Regions from separate parts of the Planctobacterium sp. R6 genome, predicted to be linked through region 1. Evidence: predicted binding sites of a transcription regulator. Region 1 holds the regulator's gene; the other holds the start of a gene.
The links. Region 1 encodes LexA, which represses DNA repair genes until DNA is damaged. Its sites were predicted from a motif close to TACTGTATNNNNATACAGTA; they were not measured.
Positions count from the first base shown of each region.

Region 1 (15,602 bases):
TTTTCAAAAGGGCTTTGAAGCCATGGCTTCCGGTCAATCCGGAAAAGTGTTGTTAAACTGGCAGGAGTAACATGCAATCTTTTAAACATATTGATGTCGCTGGCACGGCGACCCTGATGCAACAGGGCGCGAAAGTGTTTGATATACGCGATCCTGACAGCTTTGCTCAGAGCCATATTCCGGGTTCTGCGCATTTGACCAACAACAATCTGCAGCAAGTGATTACAGAGTTATCCACTGATACTCCGGTGGTGATTTGTTGCTACCACGGCATCAGCAGTCAGCAAGCCGCTCAGTATTTTGTGGCACAAGGATTTGATGACGTTTATAGCATGGATGGTGGTTTTGAGGCCTGGAAACAATCTATGCCATCAGAAAGCGCGTGATTGTTCTGGCGGCCTTTCCGCAAAAGTCACCGGCGAATACGCTGGTGGCTTATATGCAGGCGAATAATATCGCGTGTTCCTGTCAGGCGCAGGAACAGCAATTTCAGGTGATTCTGCACGATGATTCCGATCTGGAAGAGGCAAAACAGATGTTGCTGGAATTTGTGCAAAATCCCAACGCCAAAAAGTTTCAGTCTTTTGCCTGGCAAATTGCCGCGCCTGCCGAATTAGGGGCGGGCAACAGCCATTTTTCCCTGAGCAACATAGCAAATTCGCTGTTCAAATCGCCCTTTGCCGCCGCAATTTTACTGATTGCCCTGGCTATTCATGGTCTGGTGTTTGTATTTGGCCAGTTTGAACTTTTCGATCACCTTTATTTTCAGCCCTGGTCAGAAGTGATGCAAAGTGGTGAGGTGTGGCGATTAATCACACCAACACTGATGCACTTTTCTGCCCTGCATATTATTTTCAATCTGGTGTGGTGGTGGATTCTGGGCAGTGACATTGAACATAAACTGGGACTGGGTTTGCTGGTGGCAATCTATCTCATTACCGGATTGCTCTCCAACCTGGCGCAGTTCTGGGTCTCTGGCCCGAATTTTGGCGGTTTAAGTGGAGTGGTTTACGGATTATTTGGTTTTGTCTGGTGGATGGGCTGGCTTAGACCTGATAAAGGATTGAGTCTGTCGAAACCCTTGATTGGCTTTATGCTGCTGTGGCTGGTTATAGGGTTTGCAGACGTGCTCTGGATAAACATGGCGAACACCGCTCATTTAACGGGTTTGGTTAGTGGCTGTCTGCTGGCGTTGCTGGCCAGTAGAGTTTTTGCCAAGGTGTAGGCTGAGGCTTTCAACATTTCAGATTTTTTTCCACAATTAATTGGTGTCATGTTTTCCACATTTCTATATGATCTAAATTCGCTTGATTTCCCGCGATAACTAAATGCAATCAGGAGTGTTTATGAATCATCTTACCCGACGTAACTTTCTCCAGGCTGGGGGCGCTGTTTTAGGCATTTCCGCAATGGGTTTTCCTCACTTTGTGAGTGCGAAACACGATTATTTGACTGGCGATTACCCCATTCCAACGGCCCCCATAGACGACTTTGTGTCGGTTCTAAGGAATATTATCCCGGACAGTGACGCGGCGTATTGGCAAGTCAATTGGCAGTTTGCCGAAGATCCTTATTTCGAATCTGTCGTTAATGCTGATAGTGTGAAATACAAAGCTGATGGAGAAAAACTAATTTCTATCAGATTGGAAAAAGTGCCTGCGGGTAAAAAGCTCTATTTCAAAATTGAGTGCGAGAATTGCTATGCAGATGAGTTGATCGGGGGTATGGACAAATATACTGCCACGCAGTTTGTTGTTTTCCCGGGCTCTGAAATGTCTGCTGAGGGTTTGGACGTCAAAACATCCCCAACACTGGCGGCAGTTTACTGAGCTTCAGTTTAACCGGTCTCGGCCTGAACAAGGTGCGCTCAGGCTGAAGATTGGCAATGATTTAACCTTGATAAAGGTATTTGGTAAAGATCACATCTTTAATCATTTCTGAACCGGTTTCTGCTTTCATGAGTTTGCGCAACTCATCCAGGCAGGCGCGGCGAATATCTTCCCGACCGGTCAGAGACTTTACCTGTTCTTCAGTCTGGCGACCAAAAATGTCAATGGTGGTGGCTCGCAATAGCGGAGCGTGGTGTTCAGCGGCTTCCAGATGTTTGGCGGAATCCAGCATTAACTCGATGGTAACTCTGACATAACCGATATTGCGGCTGTTGGAGCTGATGTAGTTAGTGACAATGTCCGGCTCCAGACCAAAGTAAGCAGTATCATTGGCTTGTGTCGTGCCACTAAAGAGCAAAATGTTTGCTAAAAGTGTGAGTCCCAATATTTTTATTTTCATATTCAGTACCAGAAAAAACCAATAATAAACAGGATGATAACGGTCCAACCGCTATTGTAGATTATATTACGCAGAAGCTTTAGTCTAAATCATCTAATTGGTATTATTTTGCATAATTTAATTAATCTACATGAATTTTGGCTGAAAACCTTCTGAAAAACCTCACTATTAACGAATCCTGGCATAATGCTGATGATTTCCAACCCACTGATCCTCTGTTGCGCAACTGGTTGCTTAATACCGGGTCGTTAACTGAAAGGCTGCAGGCCAATTGTTTGCGCTTCGAGGTAGAGGTACTCAATCAGCAAACGGCGGAGATTTCTCCCGATGAAGTGCAGTACCTTTATGGTCAGTTTGGTGCGGTGCCACAGGATACCCAGGTGCGTGAAGTATTCCTGAAAGGCAATGATGAAACGTGGGTATTTGCCCGCTCTTTGTTGCCGGTGAATTTCCTGAATGACGAAATGTCTGGTCTGATGCGATTGGGCAACAAACCTTTGGGTAAAATCATCTTTAACGATCCCAGGTTTCAACGTCAGAGCTTTCAGCTGGTTAAGTGTCCGGTGTCGGGCCTGACTCAGGAGAAACTGGGGTTGCGCGATAACCAACTGGATTTGTGGGGCCGCCGGTCGCTGTTTAGTTTTAAAACTTATCACATTATGGTGGCTGAGATTTTTCTGCCAGGGAGTCCGGCCTATGCCAATCTCTAAGTTGTCAGGTGGTTCACATTGAGCACATTCAACCTGTCAAATAAAGCCAGTGCCTGTTGGCGGCTGATGCGGGCAGACAAGCCCATCGGTACCTGGTTGCTGATGTGGCCTACCTGTTGGGGCTTGCTATTGGCGGCACAGGGTTGGCCTGGCTGGCATATCAGTCTGGTATTTGTATTGGGGACTTTTCTGATGCGGTCGGCAGGCTGTGTGATCAATGATTTTGCTGATCGCAAAATTGATGGCCATGTGCAGCGCACACAGCAAAGACCGATCGTCAGCGGCGAAATTTCGTCCCGGGGTGCCGTGCTGTTGTTTGCCTGTCTGTCTTTGCTGGCTTTCCTGTTGGTTCTGACACTGAACTGGCAAACGGTAATGTTGTCCTTCGTGGCGCTGGCTCTGGCATTTTGCTATCCCTTCATGAAACGGTTTACTTACCTGCCGCAATTTGTGTTGGGGGCGGCATTTGGTTTTGGTATTCCGATGGCATTCATGGCGATTCAGCAACAGGTTCCCTGGTGGGTTTGGCTGCTTTATCTGGCTAATCTGTTGTGGACCGTGGCTTACGATACCATGTATGCCATGGTAGACAGAGAAGACGACCTGAAAATAGGGGTGAAGTCCACCGCCATTCTGTTTGGTCAGTACGATAAATTAATCATTGGTCTGTTGCAGGGCTTAACCCTGGTGAGTCTGTTGCTGGTATTTTTATGGTTGCAGTTGGGCTATTTTGCCTATGGTATGCTGTTTATCGCTGCACTTTTGTTCTTACAGCAACAAAAAATGATTGCGCATCGTCAGCGTGACGCCTGCTTTCAGGCGTTTTTGCACAACAACAAGGTGGGGCTTGTGATCACCCTGGGACTTGTCGGGGAGTTCCTTCTCCCGACGTTCATCTGAGCTTATTTGATTTGCTGCAGGCGTTTGACAAATTCCGGTGACACCAACGTAAACAGCAGTTGCTGTAATTCTTTACTCTTTTCTGAGTGCAATAACAGGCCTTCATCATTGGATTCCCAGATTTCATACTCGCGTGCGGCAGCAATAAATGTAGCCAGCACATTTTTGTCGTAAAATTCCGGGGCGCTGATACCATGCAGCGTTGACATACGCTCCGCCACCTGTCTGCTGCGTTTTTCCAGGGCGCCGCGCGCGGTGGTACCCAATTGCTCTAATTGGTTCAGCACCAGGGCATAGCGTTGCAATGTTTCCTGGATCACCGATTTGAGCAGCCACAGGCTGTAAAATTGCACACTGCTGGTATCGGCGGGGGTAAGTACGCCGTCGTTGGATTGCAGCATGCCCTGTTGCACCATGCCGTCGATCAGACTTTGGGTGTAAGCTTCAGCCTCTGCTTCTTTCATGTAGATAAAGAGTTCTTTTTTCAGCAGCGGGAAAATCCGGGAAACAATATTGCTTACTTCATCGCGATGGCATTCATTGTGGGCGATAATGATGGCCGCGATTAAACCGGGTACGCAGAACATGTGCAAAATGTTGTTGCGATAATAGGTGAGCAATATCGCGTTATCGCGCTCAATGGAAATAATCTCACCAAAGCTATCTTCGGTAACATTAAATTTGTCCAGTCGGAGGGTGTTTTCTAACAACTTTTCGGCGCTCACCTGCGGGAAGCTGCTCTGACTGCTGTAGGGGCATTGTCTGAGCAGTCCAAGATAACTTTCCATAACCTGCAAAAGCTCTTCTTTGCTCATGGCCCGTTTTTCGGCAGCCAGCAAGCATAAAGAGGCCAGGCCCATACCGCTTACCGCCGATGCCTGGTTAATTCTCTCCAGAATGTTGTGACTCAGTACATTGACAGTCGGGTTTAACCAACTGGGCTTTTTGTCTTCAATACTGCCCTGATCTTCACGCCATTGCGGTGCATTGTTATCCAGGTACTGACCCAGGTGGATCGGCTCCCCAAAATTTAAAAAGCCATACCCGTAATTTTTCAGCTTTCTGATGGCGGAAAACACCCCGAGAAAGGACTCTTTTTCCTTGTTTTTACCGCGCAGCTCTTTCAGATAACTTTTAACTTCCATGACGTGTTCGTAACCGATGTAGACCGGCACGATGCTGACCGGCCGTTTTACGCCTTTTACCATCGCCTGAATGGTCATTGCCAGCATTCCGGTTTTTGGCGGCAGTAATCGCCCGGTACGGCTGCGACCGCCTTCTGCGTAGAACTTTACCGAATAGCCTTTGTTGAACAACTGCTCCAGGTATTCACGAAATACCGCGGTGTAGAGTTTGTTTCCGGCGAAAGAGCGTCGGATAAAGAAGGCTCCACCGCGTCTGAACAGGCCACCAACAGGCCAAAAGTTGAGATTGATGCCTGCGGCGATATGGGGCGTAACCAGTCCTTCGTGATAGATTACATAGGTCAAAAGCAGATAATCCATGTGGCTGCGATGGCAGGGGACATAGATGATTTCGTGACCATTTTGCGCCAGTTCCCGTACTTTGTCGGCGTTTTTAACTTCAATGCCATTGTATATTTTGTTCCAGACCCGCCCTAACAAGCGGTCTCCTAGTCGGATAACGCCTTCGCGATAGTCGGCGGCGATTTCTTCAATATAACTTTTGGCATTCTGCCGGGCCTTGTGTAATTGTGCCGGTGAGTTTTTGGCTTCCTGCGCCATGGCTTTTTTCACTGAGGGGGCCGCCAATATGCTGTTAAACAGCTGATGTCTGTCCATCAACATCGGGCCATTCATGCTTTGTTGGCGACGATAAAAATGGGTACGCGCCAATCGGATGAGTTTATGTGCTATTTCAGAATCTGTGCCTCGGGTGGTGGCCATACGCTGGCTGGATACCGCAGAGCTGTAATAGACGAAGTTGTCCCGTCCTAAAAACAATACGATAAAAAACTTTCTCAACCAGTTTGGCGACGCTCTGTCGGTAAGCAGATCAGCCCAGCCACGACTTTCTTTGCCTGGTGCCCGGCCCCAAAAAATAGAGACGGGAACGATTTGCAGATCCAGTGACTCGTCATCACGGTGCAGCTCAAACAACCGGGTAAAGCTTTTATTTATGTCTGTGTGTTTGGACTTTTTTGACAGCAGCGCTTCCGGCTCCTGTAAAAACAGACAGTTGGTTATCTTGTCGTTGCCAATTTCCAGTTGTTTGTCAGGCGCCGGCAGGCCCAGCATTTTTGTGGAGAGTTCCAGCGCTACGCGGTCTGTTACCGAGTTGGTTTTTAACAGATAGATAATTGGACGACTTTTATCAATACCTAACTCGCCTTCAATATCTGTCGGGATATTGCTGGTTTTAACCAACCAACGAGTTGGAAACTTCACTAAATTAAAAAACAGATTCTGATACCAAGCCATGGTTATTTAAATTAGATTCACATTATCGGGGATCATAGCATGACCTTTTCTGTTTGGCTTAGTGATCTATGTAAGCGAATATCGCGGTCAAAAGCGAAATAGCAGATTTTCTGTTGAGATTATTCGGCAACTGTATATACTCCCAGTTAAACTGTACGTAAAAACAGGTTCGATATGCGTCCACTTACATTACGACAAGAGCAGGTACTCAACCTGATCAAAGAGACCATTGCCGATACGGGTATGCCACCCACACGTGCTGAAATTGCACGTGAACTGGGGTTTAAGTCAGCCAATGCCGCCGAAGAGCATTTGAAAGCCTTGCAAAGAAAGGGGGTCATTGAAATTCTGGCAGGGACCTCCCGTGGCATTCGTTTAACCGGACCTGTTGACGAGCCTGAACCTGAGTTGGGTTTACCCCTGATTGGTAAAGTGGCTGCCGGTGAACCCATACTGGCGCAGGAGCATATCGAAAGTCATTATCAGGTCGCTGCCGGTATGTTTCAGCCAGAGGCACATTATCTGCTGCGTGTGGATGGTGAGAGTATGAAAGACATCGGCATAATGGACGGTGATTTGCTGGCCGTGCATCGCACTAATCAGGCGCGTAATGGTCAGGTGGTGGTGGCAAGAGTGGAAGATGATGTCACGGTTAAACGTTTTGAAAAAACCGGTTCCCAGGTTTTACTGCATGCTGAGAACGCCGACTTTGCCCCGATTAAAGTGGATTTAAACTCCCAGCCGCTAAATATTGAAGGTATTGCGGTGGGAATTATCCGAAATAACGCCTGGATGTAATAATCTTTTTATCTGGCATTAGTTTTTAAATATCTTTCTGTGATGACCTAGCCCATTGATAAATGGGCTTTTTTGTTTGTAATACCGCTTCAGTATAGTTTCCCCGGCCTAAAAGTTTTGCCTGAAAATGGCTTTTTTATTTCCTTTTTCCAAATTTAGGTCTATTTTTGACCCTATAGGTGATGAAAAAATCATCATTTAGTGTCTCTCAATTGTTTTTGATCTTCGAAATTTGTTTACATATCATTCAGTTTTTAACATAGTAATAACATATCTGTTTCAATGCCGTAACTTTTGTGCGGCACCGTTGTTGTAAAAATGACCAATAAGAAAACAACGGGTTAAGAAGGAGGAACACACAGGTGGGTAAAATATTTACTGGGTTTTGGGGCGTAATGGCGTTTTTAGTGAGTTTCGCTTCTTTCGCTGCATCAGATCCTAAGCCTGAACAATATCAGTTAAATCTGCGTAGTGGCGTTACTGACATTAGCCAACAGGTTTATGACCTGCACATGACCATTTTTTGGATTTGTGTGGTGATTGCCATCATAGTGTTTGGTGCGATGTTGTGGGCTACCATTTTCCACAGAAAGTCCCGGGGCGTAAAACCGGCTACCTTCCATGAAAGTGTAAAGGTGGAAATCGCCTGGACGGTGGTTCCTTTTATCATCCTTATCGGTATGGCCATTCCCGCCACTAAAACCCTGATTGCTATGGAAGATGTCTCTGCACCAGATGTGTCTGTGATCGTGACCGGATCACAATGGAAGTGGCATTACAAATACATGGACAATGAGGTGGAATATTATTCTGTGATGGCGACTCAACCTGAACAGATTGCCAATAAGCTGGAAAAAAATATCAATTATTTGCTGGAAGTGGACCGGCCACTGGTGATTCCCACCAACCAAAAGGTCCGTTTCCTCATTACTTCTGATGACGTGATCCACTCCTGGTGGGTTCCGGATTTTGCGGTGAAAAAAGACGCGAACCCCGGTTTTATTAATGAAGCCTGGGCCCGGGTAGAAAAGCCGGGTATTTATCGCGGACAGTGCGCCGAGTTGTGCGGGAAAGATCACGGCTTTATGCCCGTGGTGGTGATTGCGAAAGAACCGGCTGAGTATGCAGCCTGGATAGAAGAGCAGGAAGAGTTGCAGCGCAAAGCAAAAGAAGAAGAGCAAAAGTTACTGGCCATGAACATGGACATGGACGAGCTGATGACTGTTGGTGAGCACGTCTACAATACTACCTGTGCGGCTTGCCATATGCCGAACGGGGAAGGGTTGCCGGGCGTATTCCCGGCACTGAAAGGCAGTGACATTGCGCTAAATGACATGCAAAAACATATTGATGTCGTGGTTAACGGGGTATCGGGTACAGCGATGCAGGCTTATGCAAAACAGCTTTCCATGAAAGAACTTGCCGCAGTAATAACCTACGAGCGTAATGCCTGGGGGAATGATACCGGTGAATTGGTGCAAGCCAAAGATGTTAACGCTGTATTAAATGGACAATAAGGGGGAGTTGAGATGAGTACAGTGACTAATGATATCCATCACGACGAACACCATGATCATCACGATCATAAACCCAGCGGTATAAAGCGCTGGTTGTACACAACTAACCACAAAGATATCGGAACATTATACCTTTGGTTCGCCTTTATCATGTTTTTGATTGGCGGTGCCATGGCGATGGTGATTCGGGCAGAATTGTTTCAACCCGGGTTGCAGATAGTTGATCCCAACTTTTTCAACCAGATGACCACAGTGCACGGTTTAATCATGGTGTTTGGTGCGGTAATGCCTGCATTTACCGGCCTGGCAAACTGGATGGTGCCGCTGATGATAGGCGCACCTGATATGGCATTACCCAGGATGAATAACTGGAGTTTCTGGATCCTGCCTTTTGCATTCTTGATCTTATTAATGTCGCTATTTATGGAGGGCGGCGGCCCGGCTTTTGGCTGGACGTTCTACGCTCCGCTGTCCACCACATACAGTAATGATACCACTGCATTATTTGTGTTTTCAGTGCACATCATGGGGGCCAGCTCAATTATGGGGGCGATTAACGTTATCGTAACCATATTAAACATGCGCGCGCCGGGCATGACGTTTATGAAAATGCCCTTGTTTGTCTGGACCTGGCTGATCACCGCCTTTTTGCTAATTGCCGTAATGCCGGTTTTAGCCGGTGCGGTGACTATGGTACTGACCGACAAGTTTTTTGGAACCAGCTTTTTTGATGCCGCCGGTGGTGGTGATCCAGTGATGTTCCAGCATATTTTCTGGTTCTTCGGGCATCCGGAAGTATACATCATGATATTGCCTGCGTTTGGCATTGTTTCTCAGATTGTTCCTACCTTCTCCCGTAAAAAACTGTTTGGGTACTCATCAATGGTGTATGCCACAGCGTCCATTGCGTTGTTGTCATTTATCGTTTGGGCGCACCACATGTTTACCACCGGGATGCCGGTAGGGGCTGAGTTGTTTTTTATGTTTGCCACCATGCTGATATCGGTACCAACAGGGGTGAAAGTCTTTAACTGGGTGGCGACGATGTGGCGGGGAGCCATTAGTTTTGAAATACCCATGATGTTTTCACTGGCCTTTATTGTCCTGTTCACCATTGGTGGATTGTCGGGTCTGATGTTGGCGATTACACCGGTGGATTTCCAGTATCACGATACCTACTTTGTGGTAGCTCACTTCCATTATGTTCTGGTTACCGGTGCGGTATTCTCAATTATGGCGGCAACCTACTATTGGCTACCGAAATGGACCGGAAAGATGTTTGATATTACCCTGGCCAAGTGGCACTTCTGGTGTTCACTGATTTCGGTAAATCTGTTGTTTTTCCCCATGCACTTTGTTGGCCTGGCGGGTATGCCAAGACGGATCCCGGATTATGCACTGCAGTTTGCGGACTTCAATAAGTGGATAAGCCTGGGTGGATTTGCGTTTGGCCTGTCGCAATTGATCTTCCTCGCCTTGTTGATTAAGGCGTGTCGCAAGAAAGGCGAACCTGTATCTGCGCAGGTTTGGGACGGCGCTGAAGGGTTAGAATGGGAAGTGCCCAGCCCGGCACCTTACCACACCTTTGAAACACCGCCAGTGGTTAAGTAGTTTACATATATGAGTCATTCACGGCAGGCCGAAAACAAGAAAGTTGTCATCAAACTGGTGGCTGTGGTTTTTGGCATGTTTGGTTTTGGGTTCGCATTGGTCCCCCTGTATGACGTGTTTTGTGCAGTTACCGGCATCAATGGAAAAACGTCTAATGAGGCGGCGGTATACACCAATATAGAGGTGGATAAAAGCCGCCTGGTGACAGTGGAGTTTATCACCCGAACCAATACCGGTATGCCCTGGCAATTTGAGACACAGACGCGCCGCGTTGAGGTTCATCCCGGTGAAATGTACCAGGTAGACTTCTATGCAAAGAATCCGACGCAACGGGATATTGTGGGGCAGGCTGTCCCCTCTGTTTCCCCCGGAACCGCAGCAATATACCTGAACAAAACAGAGTGTTTTTGTTTCGAGCAACAGCCCCTTAAATCGGGGGCCGAAACAGTGATGCCAATGCGGTTTTATGTGGACCCGGAGCTTCCAAAAAACATTAACTTTTTTACAGTGCAATATACTTTGTATGACGTAACTTCGGATGCGCAAGAAATTGCCATGAACCGTGGTTAAAGGAGATTAAAATGAGTGAACAACAATACGAAAAATACTATGTTCCTGATCAAAGCCCCTGGCCATTTGTGGGCGCTGTTGCCCTATTTTTAATGGCGCTTGGCGCGGGTAACTTCGTCATTGAAATGAAAAAAGGCACTGACGGCAACGGCGCTTTGATGTTGCTGGCGGGATTTGTAGTTTTGCTGGTTATGCTGGTCGGCTGGTTTAAGAATCAGATCGATGAATCCATGTCAGGTATGCACAGTGCCCAGTTGGGACGTTCATACCGACAGGGGATGTCCTGGTTTATTTTTTCCGAAGTGATGTTTTTCTTTGCATTTTTTGGCGCGCTCTTTTACGCCAGAGTCATTGCTGTTCCCTGGTTAGGAGGTGCTTCAAACAACGCCATGACCAACGAAGTCTTGTGGCCCACTTTTGAAGCAATTTGGCCGCTGGTGGAAACCCCGGGTGGCACAACCACGGAAGCCATGCCCTGGACCGGATTACCCCTTTACAACACTATTATCTTGTTGGTTTCATCAGTTACAGCTCACATCGCACATGTTGCCCTTGAAAAAGGCGAAAGAGGTAAGCTTAAGTTGTTCCTCGGAATCACCATCTTACTGGGTTGTACGTTTCTGTATCTTCAGGTAGTGGAATATATTCACGCTTACCAGGATATGGGGTTAAAACTGGATTCAGGCATTTACGGCAACACCTTTTTTATGTTGACCGGATTCCATGGATTGCACGTAACTCTGGGAACCCTGATGCTGATCATCATGTTTGGTCGGGTATTGAAGGGGCATTTCTCACCCGATAATCAATTCGCTTTCCAGGCCACAAGTTGGTATTGGCACTTTGTTGATGTGGTCTGGGTGTGTCTGTTTGTGTTTGTTTATATTCTTTAAATAAGGCTTGCTGCTCCTGGTTACAGGTATACACAACACCGGTTAACAGGCTCTGTTTAATAAGGGCGGGGATTAGGCGTAATGATCCCCGTCGCCACTGCGATAATCAGCAAGATGATGATAATTGCAGAGGTCATCACTCTTCTACCGATAAATTTCGTCATAGAGCCTTGTCCGGGCTCATTTTTTAACATTATCATCATGGCTCTGAACAGATTGTAAATCATAAAAAGTAAGAGCAGTGCTACAATAATTTTAACGGTCATTCAGTGCCTCTTTTACTGTAAATATTTAATGAGAAAGTTACCCCTTATCCCTACCTTAATCACTTTTATAGCGCTTGTCATCTTATTGAAACTTAGCGCCTGGCAGTTTGCACGGGCACAGGAAAAACAAACGTTGATGGAGCAGGATCTCGCTTCAAATCAACAGGTTTATGGCGACCTGCTGACCGCGCTGGCAGCACCTGGTAACAACAACTTTAAGCGGCTTATGCTTTCCGGAGTTGTTGATAGTGAGCACCTGTTCTATTGGGACAACCGGGTACTGCAAGGCCGAGTGGGATATGAAATCATCGCTCCTGTGAAAACCGCAGCAGGTGATATATTGGTTAACTTTGGATGGCATGCCGATACCGATTTTCGCCGGACATTGCCGCAAATTAATCTGCCTGAAAGGGTGCAGCAATTGCGGGTTGTTCTGTATTTGCCTGGCCTGAACAATCTGATTCAGCAAAGCGAATCTCAGGGCAACTGGCCCGCTTTGATTCAACAACCGGATATTCGGTTAATGGGGCAGTGGCTCAGTCGTGATTTCATTCCCGCAATGGGGTATGTTGAACCGACAGAACAGTTTGCTCTGGAGAACAATTACCGGCCTGTAACTTTGTCTCCGGAAAAACATATTGCATACGCTATACAATGGTTATTGCTGGCGATTGCCTGCATTCTGGTATTCATCCTGGCATTGAGGAAAAAGTGGAAAGATGAGCGACAACAACAAATCGAATAATCGCAAAACATTAATTATCTTTGTTTTAGTTTTTTTAGTACCGGTTGTACTGGCCTGGTTTGCATTGCAAGGCGACTGGTTTAACAAGGGGGCGACCAACAAAGGTGAATTGCTCAATCCCGCTATCGAAATGCCGGAGTTATTGCGCGGAGAAAAGCCATTCTGGCGCTTAGTGTACGTCTTACCCGCCAATTGTGATGCCCGCTGTAAAAATGCGATTTACAGTCTTAATCAGGTGTGGATAGCCGCAGGAAAAGAGCAGGACCGCATTGTTCCTACTGTCCTGATTATGCCAGACAGTGATACAAACGCGGTGGCGTCGCTTTCCGCTGAGTCACACTTTGTGCTGCTGAACACGCAATCTGACTATTTGGATAAGGTGTTTAAAAAGCAAACCGTTAGTGGTATTTTTATTGCTGATACGCTAGGAAACGTAATTCTTCGTTACCCTCTTAGCTCCGAACAACAACAAGCGGTATTAAATAGCCGCGATATACTTGCCGACTTGAGGAAGTTACTGAAACTTTCCCGAATCGGGTAGAGCCAATTTTATGAGAAATCTCGTCAAAGTTAGTATTTTTCTCGCCCTGGTGGTCATCGTGCTTGGGGCTTATACCCGGTTGTCAGATTCCGGACTGGGCTGTCCAGACTGGCCAGGCTGTTACGGTCACATGGTTGTGCCCAAGACCGATGATGCGATTGCCAGGGCTGAATCTGCCTTTCCCGACCGGCCTCTGGAAGCCCGCAAGGCCTGGATAGAGATGGTACACCGCTATTTTGCCGGTACACTGGGCTTATTGATTCTGGCGATTGCTATTCTGGCAATTAAAAATCGCCGCCAACATACCCCCGTCAAACTCCCTTTTTTAATCCTGTTGCTGGTAATTTTTCAGGCGGCCCTGGGGATGTGGACAGTGACCATGAACTTATTGCCGGTGGTGGTAATGGGGCATCTGTTAGGCGGTTTTACCCTGTTGTCCTTACTCTTTCTTTTGCATCTCAGGCTGAAACCCTACCGCATCCCGGGGGGAGATCCCAGGGTACGACGTTTTGGTAAATATGCGTTGCTGGGTTTAGCTATTCTGGTGATTCAGATTGCATTGGGGGGCTGGACCTCGGCGAACTATGCGGCGTTAGCCTGTACTGAATTACCCGTCTGCGAAGGGGCCTGGTACGAAAAACTGAACTTTTCCGGTGCGTTTAGTGTGCCGGAAGCAGACAATTACGAATTTGGAGCGCACCCTTATGACGAACGCATGACTATGCATATCGTACATCGCTTTGGTGCCCTGGTGACTTTCATTTATTTATGTTGGCTGGGCGTACGCTTGTACACTGCCGCTATTTCTGACCGTATTAAAAATCAATCAGTGCTGATGATTTCAGTACTGGGCTTGCAGATTGGCCTGGGTGTCTCTAATGTGGTGTTTAGTCTGCCCATAGTGGTGGCCGTGGCCCACAATGCCGTTGCGGCGTTATTACTACTGACACTGATTTTATTGAATTACACACTCTACAGAAAGACCTGAGTTTATGGAAAAAGTTGCGAAAAATGGGTCTCCTGCAAATGCCTGGCAGGGCGCAGGTTGGCGAGATTATTATGAAATGACAAAACCCAAAGTGGTTTTGTTGTTATTACTGACTGCATTGGTTGGGATGTGCCTGGCCGTAGAGGGGGCGTTGCCTATCGTGCCGTTAGTGGCGGGTCTGTTGGGAATTGGGATGTTGTCCTCGTCCGCAGCGGTAATAAACCACGTTGTGGACCGGAAAATCGATGCCAAGATGGCCCGTACCTACAATCGCCCTGTACCGAAAGGCAAAGTAACCCCGCAAAGAGCATTGCTCTTTGCCCTGTTACTGTGCCTTGTCGGGTACGGCATACTGGAAGTGTTTGTTAATCGGCTGACAGCGGTGCTGACGTTTGCCAGTCTGGTGGGATATGCCTGTATTTATACCATGTACCTCAAGCGTGCTACCCCACAAAACATCGTGATTGGTGGACTTGCCGGAGCGGCACCACCCCTGTTGGGTTGGACCGCCATGACAGGCGAAATTCACGGTAACGCGCTGTTGTTGGTGCTGATCGTCTTTACCTGGACACCGCCGCACTTCTGGGCATTGGCCATTCATCGCGAAAAAGACTATGCCAAAGCCGAAATTCCCATGTTACCGGTAACTCACGGTATTGAGTTTACCAAAACATCAGTGTTGGGTTACACGGTGCTGCTGGGACTGATATGTCTGATGCCGTACCTGGTGGGCATGACCGGATTGATCTATCTGGTAGGGGCGACATTGCTCAACGTTGCATTTTTGGTTTATGCCTGGAAACTGAAATACGCCGCCAAAGACGAAACCGCCATGAACACCTTCAAGTTTTCTATTCTGCATCTGATGCTGTTGTTCATTGTTTTACTGGTGGATCACTACTTCAAGTTAGTATTATGAAACAACCTGTCTTTTTGGGAAGCATCGCGGTAATCGCGTTAGTCGCTGGTGTCTGGTTAGCGCTGAACATCGCGCCGCCTTCAGTATCTGAACCTGCCTATGCTCAGATGTATCCGGCACCCAGAATGCTGAATGACGGCGAACTGAACGGTCACGACGGTTCCACAATTACGCCGGATTGGTTTAAAGACCAGTGGACTCTGGTGTTTGTGGGCTATACCTGGTGTCCCGATATTTGTCCCACCACCCTGGCTGAACTCAAGCGCATTTACCCTCAGCTGACTAAGTTAAGCGAACACCCTCCGGTCAAGGTCTTGTTTATCTCTGTCGACCCGGGCAGGGATGATACGGCCAGGTTGAAGCAGTACATTGAATTTTTTAATCCTGATTTTTATGCCGCCACGGCGGAGCACA
Region 1 is NZ_JBVTQY010000005.1:146,862-162,463, reverse strand. It holds gene tdh (L-threonine 3-dehydrogenase) at 1-70, shown strand, start outside; gene glpE (thiosulfate sulfurtransferase GlpE) at 72-386, shown strand; gene glpG (rhomboid family intramembrane serine protease GlpG) at 383-1,225, shown strand; gene AC0J20_RS05505 (hypothetical protein) at 1,347-1,829, shown strand; gene AC0J20_RS05500 (flagellar basal body-associated protein FliL) at 1,891-2,289, opposite strand; gene AC0J20_RS05495 (chorismate--pyruvate lyase family protein) at 2,427-2,999, shown strand; gene ubiA (4-hydroxybenzoate octaprenyltransferase) at 3,066-3,899, shown strand; gene plsB (glycerol-3-phosphate 1-O-acyltransferase PlsB) at 3,902-6,340, opposite strand; gene lexA (transcriptional repressor LexA) at 6,515-7,138, shown strand; gene coxB (cytochrome c oxidase subunit II) at 7,534-8,655, shown strand; gene ctaD (cytochrome c oxidase subunit I) at 8,668-10,266, shown strand; gene AC0J20_RS05465 (cytochrome c oxidase assembly protein) at 10,276-10,836, shown strand; gene AC0J20_RS05460 (cytochrome c oxidase subunit 3) at 10,848-11,729, shown strand; gene AC0J20_RS05455 (DUF2909 domain-containing protein) at 11,786-11,995, opposite strand; gene AC0J20_RS05450 (SURF1 family protein) at 12,024-12,740, shown strand; gene AC0J20_RS05445 (hypothetical protein) at 12,715-13,281, shown strand; gene AC0J20_RS05440 (COX15/CtaA family protein) at 13,292-14,269, shown strand; gene cyoE (heme o synthase) at 14,274-15,188, shown strand; gene AC0J20_RS05430 (SCO family protein) at 15,185-15,602, shown strand, end outside.

Region 2 (15,602 bases), on a different contig from region 1:
TGGCTTTAGCGTATGCCTGAACAAAGCTTTCGCCAACCCCCATAACTTCACCGGTAGAGCGCATTTCAGGGCCGATCAACGGGTCCACGCCCTGGAATTTCGCAAAGGGGATCACCACTTCTTTGACTGAATAGTAAGGCGGGATCACTTCTTCCATTTCGTTTTGCTGCTGCAACGTCTGGCCCACCATGGTACGCGCGGCAATCTTAGCTAAAGGCTTGCCGGTTGCTTTAGACACAAAGGGAACAGTCCGGGCGGCACGAGGGTTTACTTCAATCAGATAAACCTCACCATCTTTCACCGCAAACTGGGTATTCATCAAGCCGATGACACCCAGCTCCAGCGCCATGTCTTTAACCTGTTGGCGCATCACATCCTGTACTTTTTTGGGCAAACTATAGGAAGGCAGTGAACAGGCCGAGTCACCAGAGTGAACACCGGCTTGCTCGATGTGTTCCATAATGCCACCAATTGTTACGTCTTTGCCGTCACAAATAGCATCCACGTCCACTTCAATGGCATCATCCAGGAATCGATCTAGTAGTACCGGAGAATCGTTAGATACACTCACGGCTTCATTCAGATAGCGTTTTAAATCCTGAATGTCGTACACGATTTCCATTGCGCGACCACCCAGTACATAAGAAGGGCGTACTACCAATGGGAATCCGATGTTTTCAGCTTCCGCCAGTGCCTGTTCCATATTGCTGACAGTCGCATTGGCGGGTTGTTTCAGTTGCAGCTTGTGTACCATCTGCTGGAAACGCTCGCGATCTTCTGCGCGATCAATAGCATCTGGCGGCGTACCTATGATAGGCACTCCCGCTTCTTCCAAAGCTCTGGCCAGCTTAAGCGGTGTTTGACCACCATACTGAACAATAACGCCCTTGGGCTGTTCAACCCGGACGATTTCCAATACATCTTCCAGAGTCACCGGCTCAAAATATAAACGATCGGACGTGTCATAGTCAGTAGAAACGGTTTCCGGATTACAGTTAACCATAATGGTTTCGTAACCGTCTTCACGTAACGCCAGTGAAGCGTGTACACAGCAATAATCGAATTCAATACCCTGACCAATGCGGTTTGGACCACCACCTAAAACGACAATTTTATCCTTATCCGATGGATTGGACTCACACTCTTCATCATAGGTAGAGTACATGTAAGCAGTCGTAGTGGAAAACTCTGCCGCGCAGGTATCAACTCGCTTGTAAACAGGCAATACCTGGTTCTTAACCCGAAGGTCACGAACATCAGATTCAGCCAGTTTAGTTAAATCAGCAATGCGGGCATCGGCAAAACCTTTGCGCTTAATTTTTCTGAGAAAATCACCTGTTAAGGCAGCAACGCCTTGCTGCTGCATGTGGTTTTCCAGGTTCACGATGTCTTCAATTTGCACCAGGAACCATCGGTCGATATTGGTAAGATTGAATACTTCATCCACTGACATCCCAAAACGGAACGCGTCTGCAATGTAAAAAATGCGCTCGGCGCCAGCTTCCGTGAGTTCTCTGACTAACTGGTTTTTAGCGTCTGCCGCTTCCAGGTCGAGGATTGGATCAAAGCCATTTACGCCGATTTCTAAACCGCGCAATGCTTTTTGTAATGATTCCTGCTGATTGCGGCCAATGGCCATCACCTCACCCACTGATTTCATCTGGGTAGTCAAGCGGTCATTTGCACCGGAGAACTTTTCAAAGTTAAAACGTGGAATTTTGGTAACCACATAATCAATCGCAGGTTCGAAAGATGCCGGGGTCAGCCCGCCGGTGATATCGTTAGCCAGCTCATCCAGGGTATATCCCACTGCCAGCTTGGCCGCTACTTTCGCAATCGGGAAACCAGTGGCTTTAGAGGCCAGTGCAGATGAACGTGAAACACGCGGGTTCATTTCGATGATAACCAAACGTCCGTCTTCAGGATTAACGCCAAACTGTACGTTTGACCCGCCGGTTTCAACGCCGATTTCACGTAATACCGCCATGGCGGCATTTCGCATAATCTGAAATTCTTTATCCGTTAAGGTTTGCGCAGGAGCAACGGTAATGGAGTCGCCGGTGTGAATACCCATAGGGTCAAAGTTTTCGATGGTACAGACAATGATGCAGTTATCGTTTTTGTCACGCACCACTTCCATTTCGTACTCTTTCCAACCAATCAGTGATTCATCAATCAACAATTCGTTAGTGGGCGAAAGATCCAGACCGCGGCGACAAATTTCTTCAAACTCGTCAACGTTATAAGCGATACCACCGCCTGTTCCACCCATTGTAAAAGATGGACGAATGATACAAGGGAAACCGATACGGCTTAGCACGTCGTGGGCTTCTTCCAGCGTGTGAGCGATCTCTGCGCGAGGACACTCAAGGCCAATAGATTTCATGGCTTTGTCGAAGCGCTCGCGATCTTCGGCTTTATCTATGGCATCAGCTGTCGCACCAATCATTTCTACGTTGAATTCAGCCAGTACGCCGTGCTTTTCCAGATCCAGAGCACAATTCAGTGCTGTCTGACCACCCATGGTGGGTAACACCGCATCAGGGCGTTCTTTGGCAATAATGTTTCTGACCACTTCCCAGTGAATTGGCTCGATGTAGGTTGCATCAGCCATTTCCGGATCTGTCATGATAGTGGCAGGATTGGAGTTAACCAGAATTACCCGATAGCCTTCTTCGCGAAGGGCTTTACACGCCTGAGCACCCGAATAATCGAATTCACAAGCCTGACCGATGACGATTGGGCCTGCGCCCAGAATCAAAATACTTTGTATGTCGTTACGTTTTGGCATTGTCAGATCCTGTTACTTACGTGCTTGCATGAGTTCAATAAAGTGGTCGAATAACGGCGCGGCGTCATGAGGTCCCGGGCTGGCTTCAGGGTGTCCCTGAAAACCAAAGGCAGCTTTGTCATTGCGATGAATACCCTGCATTGAGCCATCAAACAAAGAGGTATGAGTGACTTCCAGATTATCAGGCAAGTTGCTTTCTGAAATGGCAAAACCGTGATTCTGGCTGGTGATCATGACCACACCACGTTTGTGGTCTTTTACCGGATGGTTTGCGCCGTGATGACCGAATTTCATTTTCTCAGTAGTCGCACCCGATGCTAAACCTAACAACTGATGCCCTAAACAAATACCGAACACCGGAATATCAGTCTCAAGAATTTGTTGAATTGCTTTGATGGCATAATCACAAGGCTCTGGGTCACCAGGACCGTTGGATAAAAATACGCCGTCTGGATTTAACGCTAATACTTCTTCAGCAGAAGTTTGCGCTGGCACTACCGTTAATTTACAACCTCGGGCTACCAACATACGCAAAATATTGCGCTTTACACCGAAATCGTAGGCAACCACGTGAAAGTCTGAGTTTTCTTGTAACTCAGAATGCCCCTTCCCTAGCTCCCATACGCCTTCTTTCCACTCGTACTTTTCTTTAACTGAAACCACTTTCGCCAGGTCCATACCCTTCAAGCCAGGGAATTCCTGAGCCATTTTTAAGGCCTTCGCTTCATCCAGATCTGCTCCGGTGATAATACAGCCGTTTTGTGCGCCTTTATCACGCAGAATACGGGTCAGGCGTCGTGTATCAATATCCGCGATACCCAATACATTACGCGCTTTTAAATAGTCAGATAATGATTGTTCGCTGCGGAAATTGCTGGTAGCGAGTGGCAAGTCACGAATGATAAGCCCCTTAGCCCAGATTTGTTCAGATTCTTCGTCTTCTGAATTGACACCTGTGTTACCTATGTGTGGATAGGTTAAAGTGACAATTTGTTCCGCGTAGGAGGGATCAGTAAGAATTTCCTGATATCCCGTCATCGAAGTGTTAAATACCACTTCTCCAACTGAAATACCTTCGGCTCCAAATGCAGTGCCTTTAAAGACAGAGCCGTCTGCAAGTACAAGTAGCGCTGAATGCGTCAAGATAACCTCCCAAATGCGGTAATATTAACGTAGCCAGTCTGCCAAACACCCATAAAAAACGGGCTGTTTCTAAGCTTATTACTAAACTTATTTACATCCCGTTTTTCTGGCTAAACTGATATTTTTTTGAGTACAACTTAGGTTCAACCTAAATTTATGGCAAATTCCGCGTATTGTAGAGCAACATCGCGAATTGGTCCATATTTAATTTGGTTTTTTATCCTTTTAAGGCCTTTAACACGTTTTCCTATCCAAACGGTCAAAAATTCCAGTTAACATTTCATAAACATGCTTATTTTAGCCTTTTAAGCCTAAAACATCTTGCATGTCGTAAAGCCCAACGGGCTGGTTTACAAGCCACTTAGCAGCCCTGACTGCACCTTTGGCGAAGGTTAAGCGACTGGACGCTCTGTGGGTCAACTCTATACGCTCACCCAACTCTGCAAACATGGCGGTATGCTCGCCGACGATATCGCCGGCACGGATGGTGGCAAAGCCAATAGTCTGTGGATCACGTTCACCTGTGTCGCCTTCACGGCCATAGACAGCGCACTCGTTTAAATCCCGCCCCAGTTCGTCTGCAATCACTTCACCAATCGCCACAGCGGTGCCTGAGGGTGCGTCTTTTTTAAAGCGATGATGAGCTTCCCAAATTTCGATATCAGCAGTCTGCCCCATTACCCTTGCGGTCTGGCGTACCAGATTAAATAACAGATTTACGCCAATACTCATATTCGCGGCAAATACCACTGGAACTGACTGCGCAGCTTCTGCAATCAACGTTTTTTGCTGTTCATCAAGTCCGGTAGTTCCGACTACAACCGGACGCTGCTGTGCCACACATAATTCCAGATTCGCTGCCAGCGCTTCTGGCAGCGTAAAGTCTATCATCACATCAACGGGTAATTGACTGGTATCAGAAGTTGTTAATACGCCCTGCTTAGCCGTGCCTGCCAACTCGCCAATATCAAATCCCTGCCATTTTGACGACGCCCTGACGTGTGCATAATTGAGGTTGATATCTTGTTCCTGCAAATGAGCTTCAATTAACGCCCTACCCATACGCCCATTGGCACCAAATATTCCACTGTTTACCAGACTCACCGGTTTACTCTCTGCTACATAATTTGCTGCCGATACTAGCGTTTTAGCGTTGTATTTTCCATAAATGCATGAGAACAAAAGGCTATAATACCAATCAAAATACCTGACATTAACCGAAGTTAAAAAACCACAGAAATACGTTAGACTTGGGCGCTGAAAGAAGTAAGGACATAGAATGAATCCAAATAATAAAAAATCGTTACTGGTTTGGGACCTGCCGGTTCGGCTGTTTCATTGGCTTTTGGTCTTAGCTTTAGCCGGTCTTTGGTTTACTGGCGACCAGGGCGATGATTGGCTCACCTGGCACTTTTATCTTGGTTATTTTGTACTGGGGTTAATTCTGTTTCGGATTTTGTGGGGTGTTTTCGGTACCCGTTACGCCCTGTTTAAACAGTTTATTGTTTCTCCAATTAAAGCGATTAGCTCAATCAGACAACAACAGGATAGTCCGGGACATACGCCACTAGGTGGTTATATGGCGTTATTGTTGATGTTGGCAGTGCTACTGCAAGCCATTAGTGGTTTGTTTACCAGCGACGAGATCTTTACCGATGGCCCCTGGCGAAGTGCTTTAAGTGCTGAGTATCAGGACTTAGCTGACTGGGCTCACCACAACCTGTTCACTTTGATTCAGATTGCGGCCGCCATTCACATTGCCGCCGCCTTCTACTATTTATTGTTCAGGAAAAATAATCTGATCATGGCCATGATCAATGGCAAGAAAATGATTGATGAAGAACAGCGCATTGCGTCTTCAAAATTGTGGCTGGCGCTGGTTATGCTGTTGATAGCTGTAGCAATTGTTTATGTTTTGATTACCCTTACGCCTGAGGCGAGCCTGGATGACTATTATTGATTGCCAGTGTGAATCACCTAAGCAAAACGAGTAATGTACAACACAGATTGTCCTCTTTATTCTCTTTGTGAACTGCCCGTCTCCTGTTTAAGATCAGGGCAGTATTAGCCGCATAGCTACATTCATGGCATTTCATGTGAGGGATTGTGAAACCTATCCGGCCACAATTCAACTCACCGAATGCCACAAACGTTCTCTTCAGAATTAATTAAACTTATGGCTACCTCAATACCGTGACGAACAAAGGAGCCTCGTTTTCAGGTTGGTTTTACGGAATTTTTGCAATCACTTTAATTTCGAAGTCAAATCCTGATAACCAGGTCACCCCTACGGCAGTCCAGTTGGGATAAGGCTTAGCGTGGAATATCTCTTCCTTCACCTGCATAATGTCAGGAAATTGCTTTTCCGGATCGGTATGGAAAGTTGTAACATCAACGATGTCGTCAAACGTGCATCCAGCCGAGGCTAAAACACTGTTTAAGTTTTCGAACGCCAACTCAACTTGTTTCTTAAAATCAGGCTCAGGGCTTCCGTCAACATGGCTGCCTACCTGTCCGGATACAAAAAGTAATTCCCCTGACTTTATTGCCGCTGAATAACCATGTGCATCATAAAGTGCATGGCGGTAAGATTCGGCAGGATAAATAGCATTGCGTTTTGACATAGTAAAATCTCCAAAATATTTATAAATCGATATAGGTTTGACTACAACAGAGTCTGTGGTCAGTGAGTAATTCTCAACTTAACATACGTGACGTATATGAATATAATTGACATACACGCCGTATGTCAATTTCACATACATAGCGTATATTAATGGATTAGTAAAAAAATGAATAAACGATTAGAGAAAATGGTCGAAAATCGGGCCAAAATGATTTCAGCCGCCAGGGCGGCTTTTGCAGAAAAAGGGTTTGCTGCTGCATCTATGGACGAGTTAACGTCCAGCGTAGGGTTAACACGTGGAGCGCTATATCATAACTTTGGTGATAAAATCGGCCTACTCGCTGCAGTAGTTGAGCAAATTGATTCTGAAATGGCTGCGAAAGCCAAGGCTAAAGCCACTGTGGTTGATGGTGCATGGGAAGGTCTGATGGCGGAAGGTAAGGCCTACATTGAAATGGCAATGGTCCCTGAAGTTCAGCGAATCGTTCTGCTAGACGGCCCTGCATTTTTAGGTGATCCATCGCAATGGCCAAGCCAAAGTAGCTGTCTGCAATCAACGATTAACACCGTTAGTAATTTGGTTGATTCCGGCCATTTAAAACCAGTAGATGTAGAAGCAATCTCGAGGCTACTTAATGGCGCAGCACTCAATGCAGCGCTATGGGTGGCAGCCAGCGATAATCCTGAAGAAATTCTACCCAGAGCAATAGACGCCTTCGAAGTGTTGGCAAGCGGATTACTCAAATAAACTCAGATTACTGCTGACAACGCATACGCCACTTGGTCATTATTCACTGTTGTTCAGAGCCGGTAAATTCAGGTTTGATTATCAATATGGCTGTCAAAGTCAGGTATTTGGAAAAACCTGAGCTAATCAGCCCAGGTATAATTTGCTTACTCAGCCTTAAACACGTCGTGGCAGCCTTTACAGCTTTTACCAACACCACCGATGGCGGAGCGAAACTGGGATTCATCTCCGGCTTTTGCAACAGCCTGTAATCGTTGTGCTGCGGTAGTTAACGCCTGAATTTTTTCGTTGAAGTTGTCAGGCTCTTCCCAGATTTTGTCTAAAGCATCGGTTTCCAGTTTATGCTCTCTGGTATCTGTGGCCAGGTAGTCAGCAATCATTAAACTTAATTGCTCCAGGCGCATGCCGTTTTTTTCCATCACCGCCGCATCAAAAGGTTTAACCCCCTTCGCCATGGCGCCTAAATCTCCCATGTTGCTGCGAATCAGCTGAAATAAAGATTGTCTGAACTTAAGCGCGTTACGGGCTTCTTTAACAGAAGCCGCTTCCTCTTCGGCAATTGCCACTGAAGAAAGTAGCGAAAACGAGAGCATTAGCGCGATAATTTTTTTCATAGTTAACCTGTTGTATTAGTTTTTGGAAGGTATGTCTTATTAAAAACGTTAAAAGCCAGTTAATAAAGACCTGAAAACAAAAAACCCTCCAAAAAAGAGGGTTTTTTCAACATTAATCCGGTTTGATTAGTCTTTAGCCTTTCAGATCATCAAAAAACTGTTTAACGCTGTCGAAAAAGCCTTTTTCCTTTGGACGATACTTTTCCTTTTCGGAATCCATCGTTGAATCAAATTCTTTTAACAGCTCGATTTGACGGCTATTCAGGTTTACCGGCGTTTCCACCAATACCTTACACATCAAATCACCCACAGCGCCGCTACGTACTGATTTAACGCCTTTGCCGCGCAACCGGAACATTTTGCCGGTTTGAGTTTCGGCCGGTATCTTCAACTTTACCTGACCATCCAGAGTAGGTACTTCCAGCTCGCCACCTAAGGCTGCCATGGTAAAGCTCAGCGGAACTTCACAGTACAGGTTGTTTTCGTCGCGAACAAAGATTTCATGATCGCGCACATTTACCTGAACATATAAATCACCAGGAGGTGCACCCGCTTCTCCGGCTTCACCTTCACCGGAAAGACGAATTCTGTCACCCGTGTCCACGCCTGCAGGAATCTTAACCGACAAGGTTTTGGTTTCTTCTACGCGACCATGTCCATGACACTTGCGGCAGGGATCTGAAATGATTTTGCCTTTACCGGAACAGGTAGGACAGGTTTGCTGTACCGCAAAAAAGCCCTGACGCATCTGTACCTGGCCGTTACCGTGACAGGTGGGACAGGTTGTCGGTGACGTGCCTTTTTTAGCCCCTGAACCATCGCAAGAATCACAGGATACCAGGGTGGGTACCTTGATTTCGACTGATTTACCTCTGACGGCATCTTCTAACGACATTTCCAGGTTGTAGCGCAAATCAGCGCCCTGTCTGGCACGTCGACGACCGCCACCACGGCCACCACCGAAGATATCACCAAACACATCGCCAAAAATATCACCGAAGTCAGCCGCACCGGCTCCTGCCCCGCGATTAGGATCAACACCGGCATGACCAAACTGATCATAGGCAGCGCGTTTGTCTTTATCGCACAGGATTTCATAAGCTTCCTGGATTTCTTTGAACTTCTCTTCCAGTTCTTTATCGCCCGACGTACGGTCAGGGTGATATTTCATTGCCAGGCGCTTATATGCCTTCTTAATTTCGCGTTCTTCGGCGCTTTTACTGACACCGAGTACTTCGTAATAATCTCTTTTTGACATGGAGATAATATGTCCCGTCTTTAACCTTGCTTCAGAAATCTTAAGTAGATTTCCGTTTCAGATAATAAACCTGTTAACACAAACAAGGGCGCAGTCTGAGGTGCGCCCATGTTTCAAGTAACAGCATCACAATTCTGATGCTGTCTTTTTCTTACTTTTTGTCGTCTTTAACTTCTTCAAACTCAGCGTCAACAACATCGTCCTGAGGTTTACCAGATGACTTAGCACCTTCACCGGCAGCAGCTTCGGCCGCTTGCGCAGTCTGTGCGGCTTCCATCAGCTTGCCAGACGCCTGGATTAGCTCCTGAGTCTTGGCTTCGATTTCCGCTTTGTCTTCGCCTTTTGCCGCTGTTTCCAGCGCAGAAAGTGCTGTTTCAATCGCAGATTTGTCTTCTGCACTTAACGCGTCACCAGACTCTTCCAACTGCTTCTTGGTGCCGTGAATCATAGCGTCAGCCTGGTTACGTGCCGATACCAGTTCTTCGAACTTCTTATCTTCCGCCGCATTGTCTTCGGCGTCACGTACCATTTTTTCCACTTCTTCATCACTCAGACCAGAAGAAGCCTGGATAGTGATCTTCTGCTCTTTGCCAGTATCCTTATCTTTCGCAGATACGTGCAGGATACCGTCAGCATCGATATCGAAAGTAACTTCGATTTGTGGTTCACCACGACGTGCCGGACGAATACCTTCCAGGTTAAACTGACCCAGAGACTTGTTACCAGAAGCTTGCTTACGCTCACCCTGCAGTACGTGTACCGTTACTGCTGCCTGGTTGTCATCAGCGGTTGAGAACGTTTGCGATTTCTTAGTAGGAATCGTGGTGTTTTTCTCAATCAGTGGCGTCATCACGCCGCCCATAGTTTCGATACCCAGAGATAGTGGCGTTACGTCAAGTAACAATACGTCTTTTACTTCACCGGCTAATACGCCGCCCTGAATCGCTGCACCTACGGCTACCGCTTCATCCGGGTTCACGTCCTTACGTGCTTCTTTGCCGAAGAACTCAGTTACGTATTTCTGTACCAGAGGCATACGTGTCTGACCACCCACCAGAATGATGTCGTGAATCTCAGAAACTGACAGGTCAGCATCCGCAAGAGCTTGTTTAACCGGCTCAAGAGACTTCTTAACCATGTCTTCAACTAAAGACTCTAACTTGGCACGTGTTACCTTGATAACTAAGTGCTTAGGACCAGAGGCATCAGCTGTGATGTAAGGCAAGTTAACTTCTGTTTGTTGCGCAGAAGACAATTCAATCTTGGCTTTTTCACCCGCTTCTTTCAGACGCTGCATCGCTAATGGATCTTTGCGCAGATCGATACCCTGATCTTTCTTAAACTCGTCTACCAGGTAAGTGATAACACGGTTATCGAAATCTTCACCACCTAAGTGAGTATCACCGTTTGTGGCCAGTACTTCGAAAGTGTGCTCGCCTTCAACTTCATCAATCTCGATGATTGAAATATCAAAGGTACCACCACCTAAGTCATAAACAGCAACAATGTTGTCGCCTTTTTTCTTGTCCATACCATAAGCCAGTGCAGCTGCAGTTGGCTCGTTGATAATACGCTTAACTTCTAAACCAGCGATACGACCGGCATCTTTAGTGGCCTGACGCTGAGAGTCGTTGAAGTAAGCAGGAACAGTGATTACCGCGCCAGTTACTGGCTCACCCAGATAATCTTCTGCTGTTTTCTTCATTTTCTTAAGAACTTCAGCAGATACCTGAGGTGGTGCCATCTTTTCGCCTTTGGCTGCAACCCATGCATCACCATTATCAGCCTTAACAATTTCATAAGGCATGATGTCGATGTCACGCTGAACCTCAGCATCTTCGAAACGACGACCAATTAAACGCTTGATTGCGAATAAGGTATTTTTCGGGTTTGTCACCGCCTGACGTTTAGCTGGCTGACCAACTAAGGTTTCACCATCTTGTGTATAAGCGATGATGGAGGGAGTTGTGCGATCCCCTTCCGCATTTTCAATAACTTTTGCTTTGTCACCGTCCAGTACTGCAACACATGAGTTTGTAGTACCCAGGTCGATACCAATGATTTTACCCATCAGGATGTCTCCAACTTAAAATTCTTTAAAACTGTATTTTTAATAGGGTTGCTCAGCGTTTTTTCAACAAAGCCGAACCCAGTTTTTTGCATTTTTTTTACGCTTCGGTATTTACACCTTCAGAAGCAGCACGAGAAACAGCCACCATAGCTGGTCTCACCAGACGACCATTTAACTGGTAGCCCTTCTGCATCACAGCGATTACTGTATTTGGTGCAACGTCCGCGGATTCCTGCATAGACATAGCCTGATGCAGTTCCGGATTAAAAGGTTGTCCTTGCGGATCGATAACTTCCAAACCAAATTTTTGCACTGTTGCCACAAATGATTTGTGGGTAAGTTCAACACCTTCCAAAATTGGCTTCATTTCGTCACTCGCGTTATCAGAAGCCTGTAACGCGCGCTCCAGGTTGTCGATAACAGGTAACAACTCTCCGGCAAAACGCTCTAAAGCGAACTTCTTAGCTTTGTCTACTTCGCCTTCTGCGCGGCGACGGGCATTTTCTGCTTCCGCTTTGGCGCGCAACACTGAATCCTGCTGTTCAACCACAGTTGCCTGTGCTTTAGCCAGCTCAACTTCCAGCTCTGCGATACGCTGCTGCTCTACGGTTTCTAATACCGCGTCAACGGTTTCACCTTGAGGTAACTCCTGAGATTCATTTTCAACCGCTTCTGGCTGCATCTCTTCAGGGTTTACTGCTTTGTCATTTTGAACGTCGTTACTCATGATTTTGCAATCCGAAAATGTATGAAAATTGAATTAGGGAGCTAGATGGGGATGGTTACAGATGATTCAAGTTACAATTTGTCATATTTTTAATATTGTTCAGAAATGCCCCGATAAAAGGCAATGATCTTGTGGTTTGAAATCTAATTGGTGTATAACAAGCTTGTTTGTTTTAACTTTTTCCTTGAGCCAACACTATGCCCCCAATGTTTGAAACCGTTGGTCTGATTGGTAAGCCTAATCATTCTGGCGCCAGCGAAAGTCTGCGAATTCTGTACAAATTCCTGAAAAAAGAAGGTTGCACAGTATTGGTGGAAGAGCGCGTTGCCAATGTCCTCGATGAAAATGATCTGCAAGTACGGGACATGGTGTCTATCGGCAAAAGTGCACAACTAGCTATTGTGGTGGGTGGTGATGGCAACATGCTGGGCGCAGCACGGGTTTTATCCCGTTTTGACGTGGCCGTAGTGGGTGTTAACCGAGGCAATCTTGGCTTTTTAACTGATATCGCACCCGACGAAATTGAACGTCAGATGACCGACATATTCGACGGCAAATTTAACAGTGAAGAGCGCTTTTTGCTGGAAGTAGAAGTTCATCGTCACGGCGAACTTAAAAGCAGCAACGCCGCTATCAACGAAGCGGTATTGCACCATACTAAAGTGGCGCACATGATGGAATTCGAGTTATACGTCGATGACATGTTTGTATTCAGCCAACGCTCAGACGGCCTGATTGTCGCAACACCAACGGGATCAACCGCATATTCACTATCGGGTGGTGGCCCAATCCTGACCCCAAACCTGGATGCCCTGGCGATAGTACCTATGTTTCCCCACACACTCAGCAGCCGCCCTATTGTAGTGGATGCCAATAGCGAGATAGTCTTAAAAGTATCAAACGACAACACCGAAAACCTGCAGGTAAGCTGTGACAGTCATGTCATGCTGGCTGTGGTACCAGGCGATGAAATCCTGATCCGCAAAAATCCCAGTTCACTGCATCTCATCCACCCCAAGGGATATAGCTACTTTAATGTTTTACGCACCAAACTTAACTGGGGCAGTAAACTTTACTGAGCAATATTACTCGTTTAAGTAAATATTTTTTGCACAAACACTAGACAGTGATAAAAACATGTATATATTTACAGTTAACTGTATACCTATACATGGTTTTGGATATGCTTACACAACTTTCCGTTAAAAACTTTGCCATCGTAAAATCTCTGGATATTGAGTTTAAACAAGGGATGACTGCCATAACCGGCGAAACCGGTGCTGGTAAATCCATTGCAATTGATGCCCTGGGTCTGTGTTTAGGTGAACGGGCCGAAGGCAACAGCGTGCGTAAAGGGGCTAAAAAAGCCGAAATCACCGCCTGTTTTAATATCAAAAACAATCCTCGCTGTCTGACCTGGCTGCAGGAGCACGATTTAGACGATCATGACGACACCTGTATTCTGCGCAGGGTAATCTCCAGTGAAGGACGTTCAAGAGCCTACATCAATGGCTGTCCGGTGCCCTTGCAGCAACTCAAAGAGCTTGGCCCACGACTGGTAGCCATTCACGGTCAACACGCTCATCAGGCCTTATTAAAAAGTGAGGCACAACGGGCTTTACTGGACAGCGACGAAATCATTCAACAGCAACTGAGCGACCTAAAAAGCCTGGTAACCCGACACAACAAGGTACAACAGGAACTGGAACAGTTGAATCAGATGCGACAACGCAGCGAAGATCGTAAAAACCTGCTGTCATACCAGCTTACCGAACTAGATGAATTCGGCCTGTTGGACAACGAATTTGAATCGCTGGAAACCGAGTTTCGCAAAATGAGCCACAGCCAGTCATTGCTGGAAGACTCTCAGATCAGTTACCACGAATTGTGTGAGTCAGAACAGGGTAATGCCGCCAGCATCATTTCTCGCTGCCTGGAGCGCATTACCGATCTGGTGGAACACGATGAAAGCTTAAAACCAGTGCAATTAATGCTACAGGAAGCGCAAATCAATATTGATGAAGCCGGTGTTGAGCTGTCAAATTACGTGGAATGTCTGGAAATTGACCCACTGAAAATGCAACAAACCGAACTGCGTTATTCCAAGGCGATAGAGTTAGCCAGAAAGCACCTGGTTCAGCCAGAAAGTCTGTACCAACATCATCAGGAATTAAAAGCAGAGTATCAGTCACTATTTGACAGTGAAAACAAGGGTGAAGCCCTGCAGGAAGAACTGCAGACATTGAAAAATGATTACCTGCTAGTGGCTGACAAACTACATACAACCCGTTGCAAAGTGGCTAAGCGATTACAAAAAGCCGTAGCGACTGAAATTCGCCGAATGAACATGCCAGACGCGGAATTTGAAATTGCTGTTACCGACAGCCACAGAGATAAGATAAACAGCAAGGGGCACGATCATATTGAGTTCCTGTTGTGCAGTAACAAAGGTATGAACATGGAAAAACTGGAAAAGGCCGCATCAGGTGGTGAGCTGTCCAGAATTGGTCTGGCATTGCAGGTGTTGGGCAACAAAACTCACGCGGTGCCCACATTAATATTTGATGAAGTGGATACCGGGATCAGTGGCAGTACCGCTTCGGTGGTAGGCGACTTGCTGAAAACCCTGGGAGATAACGAAGCTCAGGTATTTTGTGTCACCCACCTACCACAAGTAGCTGCCAAGGCGCGCAACCAGATGTTGGTAACTAAGTTTTCTGATGGCAAAACCACAGAAACACATATGACCCCGCTGGACGAAGACAAACGCGTAGAAGAATTAGCAAGGTTATTAGCAGGCGATATTCTCACTGATACAGCCATTGCTAACGCCCGGGCCCTGCTACAAAACTAATACAGCTAAAACATTCTGCATATACAGGGCACATCGGTTACAGGGCAAATCGGTGCCCTGCCCGTTTTTGCTCAATGGTAGTTATCCGCACCTTTGCAGTGAACCTCTTCAGTACCGAATACCGGTAAGTTAATTCGACCACACGGGCTGCAGGCACGCGAAATCCAATAAAAATAAAACCACCGGGAACAATTGAGTTGATGTCGTTGTCATTAAACAGTAGGATTCACAGCGGTTTTCCACTCAGGAACGAAAAGAGAAGCATGAAGTTAAAGTTGTTATTATCATTAATTCTGGCAGTTGCCATTTCCGGTTGTTCCAGTTGGATATACAGAATTGATGTCGGTCAGGGAAACTATGTTATTCAGGATGACGTGGACAAATTGCGCATTGGCATGACCAAAGAACAGGTACAATTTGTCCTGGGCGCACCAGTATTACGCGACAGCTTCGACGAAAACACCTATTACTACATCTACAAAATTAAACGCGGCATGAAATCCCGCGGTGAAGACTTCCGCAAAGATCTGGTGTTACATTTTGACGATGGCAAACTGGCTAAAATGACCGGCGACTTTGACGAACCGGAAGACTTTAATACGCCATTAGACATCTAAAATTCTATACTGATTGTCGAAGAGCTATTACCTTTTAGCTCTTCCTCCGGTAACTTTATCCGCCCGGCCTTCCTCTTTTGCTTTCTCTGCCCGTCTGCGCCTGGCCTCTTTGGGATCGGCAATCAAAGGGCGATAAATTTCTATGCGATCACC
Region 2 is NZ_JBVTQY010000046.1:5,213-20,814, reverse strand. It holds gene carB (carbamoyl-phosphate synthase large subunit) at 1-2,791, opposite strand, end outside; gene carA (glutamine-hydrolyzing carbamoyl-phosphate synthase small subunit) at 2,804-3,934, opposite strand; gene dapB (4-hydroxy-tetrahydrodipicolinate reductase) at 4,232-5,032, opposite strand; gene AC0J20_RS20110 (cytochrome b/b6 domain-containing protein) at 5,214-5,894, shown strand; gene AC0J20_RS20105 (RidA family protein) at 6,163-6,558, opposite strand; gene AC0J20_RS20100 (TetR/AcrR family transcriptional regulator) at 6,727-7,308, shown strand; gene AC0J20_RS20095 (c-type cytochrome) at 7,455-7,922, opposite strand; gene dnaJ (molecular chaperone DnaJ) at 8,056-9,180, opposite strand; gene dnaK (molecular chaperone DnaK) at 9,332-11,251, opposite strand; gene grpE (nucleotide exchange factor GrpE) at 11,349-11,978, opposite strand; gene nadK (NAD(+) kinase) at 12,176-13,057, shown strand; gene recN (DNA repair protein RecN) at 13,162-14,832, shown strand; gene AC0J20_RS20065 (outer membrane protein assembly factor BamE) at 15,096-15,449, shown strand; gene AC0J20_RS20060 (RnfH family protein) at 15,477-15,602, opposite strand, start outside.
Region 2: recN (DNA repair protein RecN) is a predicted target of LexA. The motif match lies at 13,114-13,133, and genes of this name have one in related genera.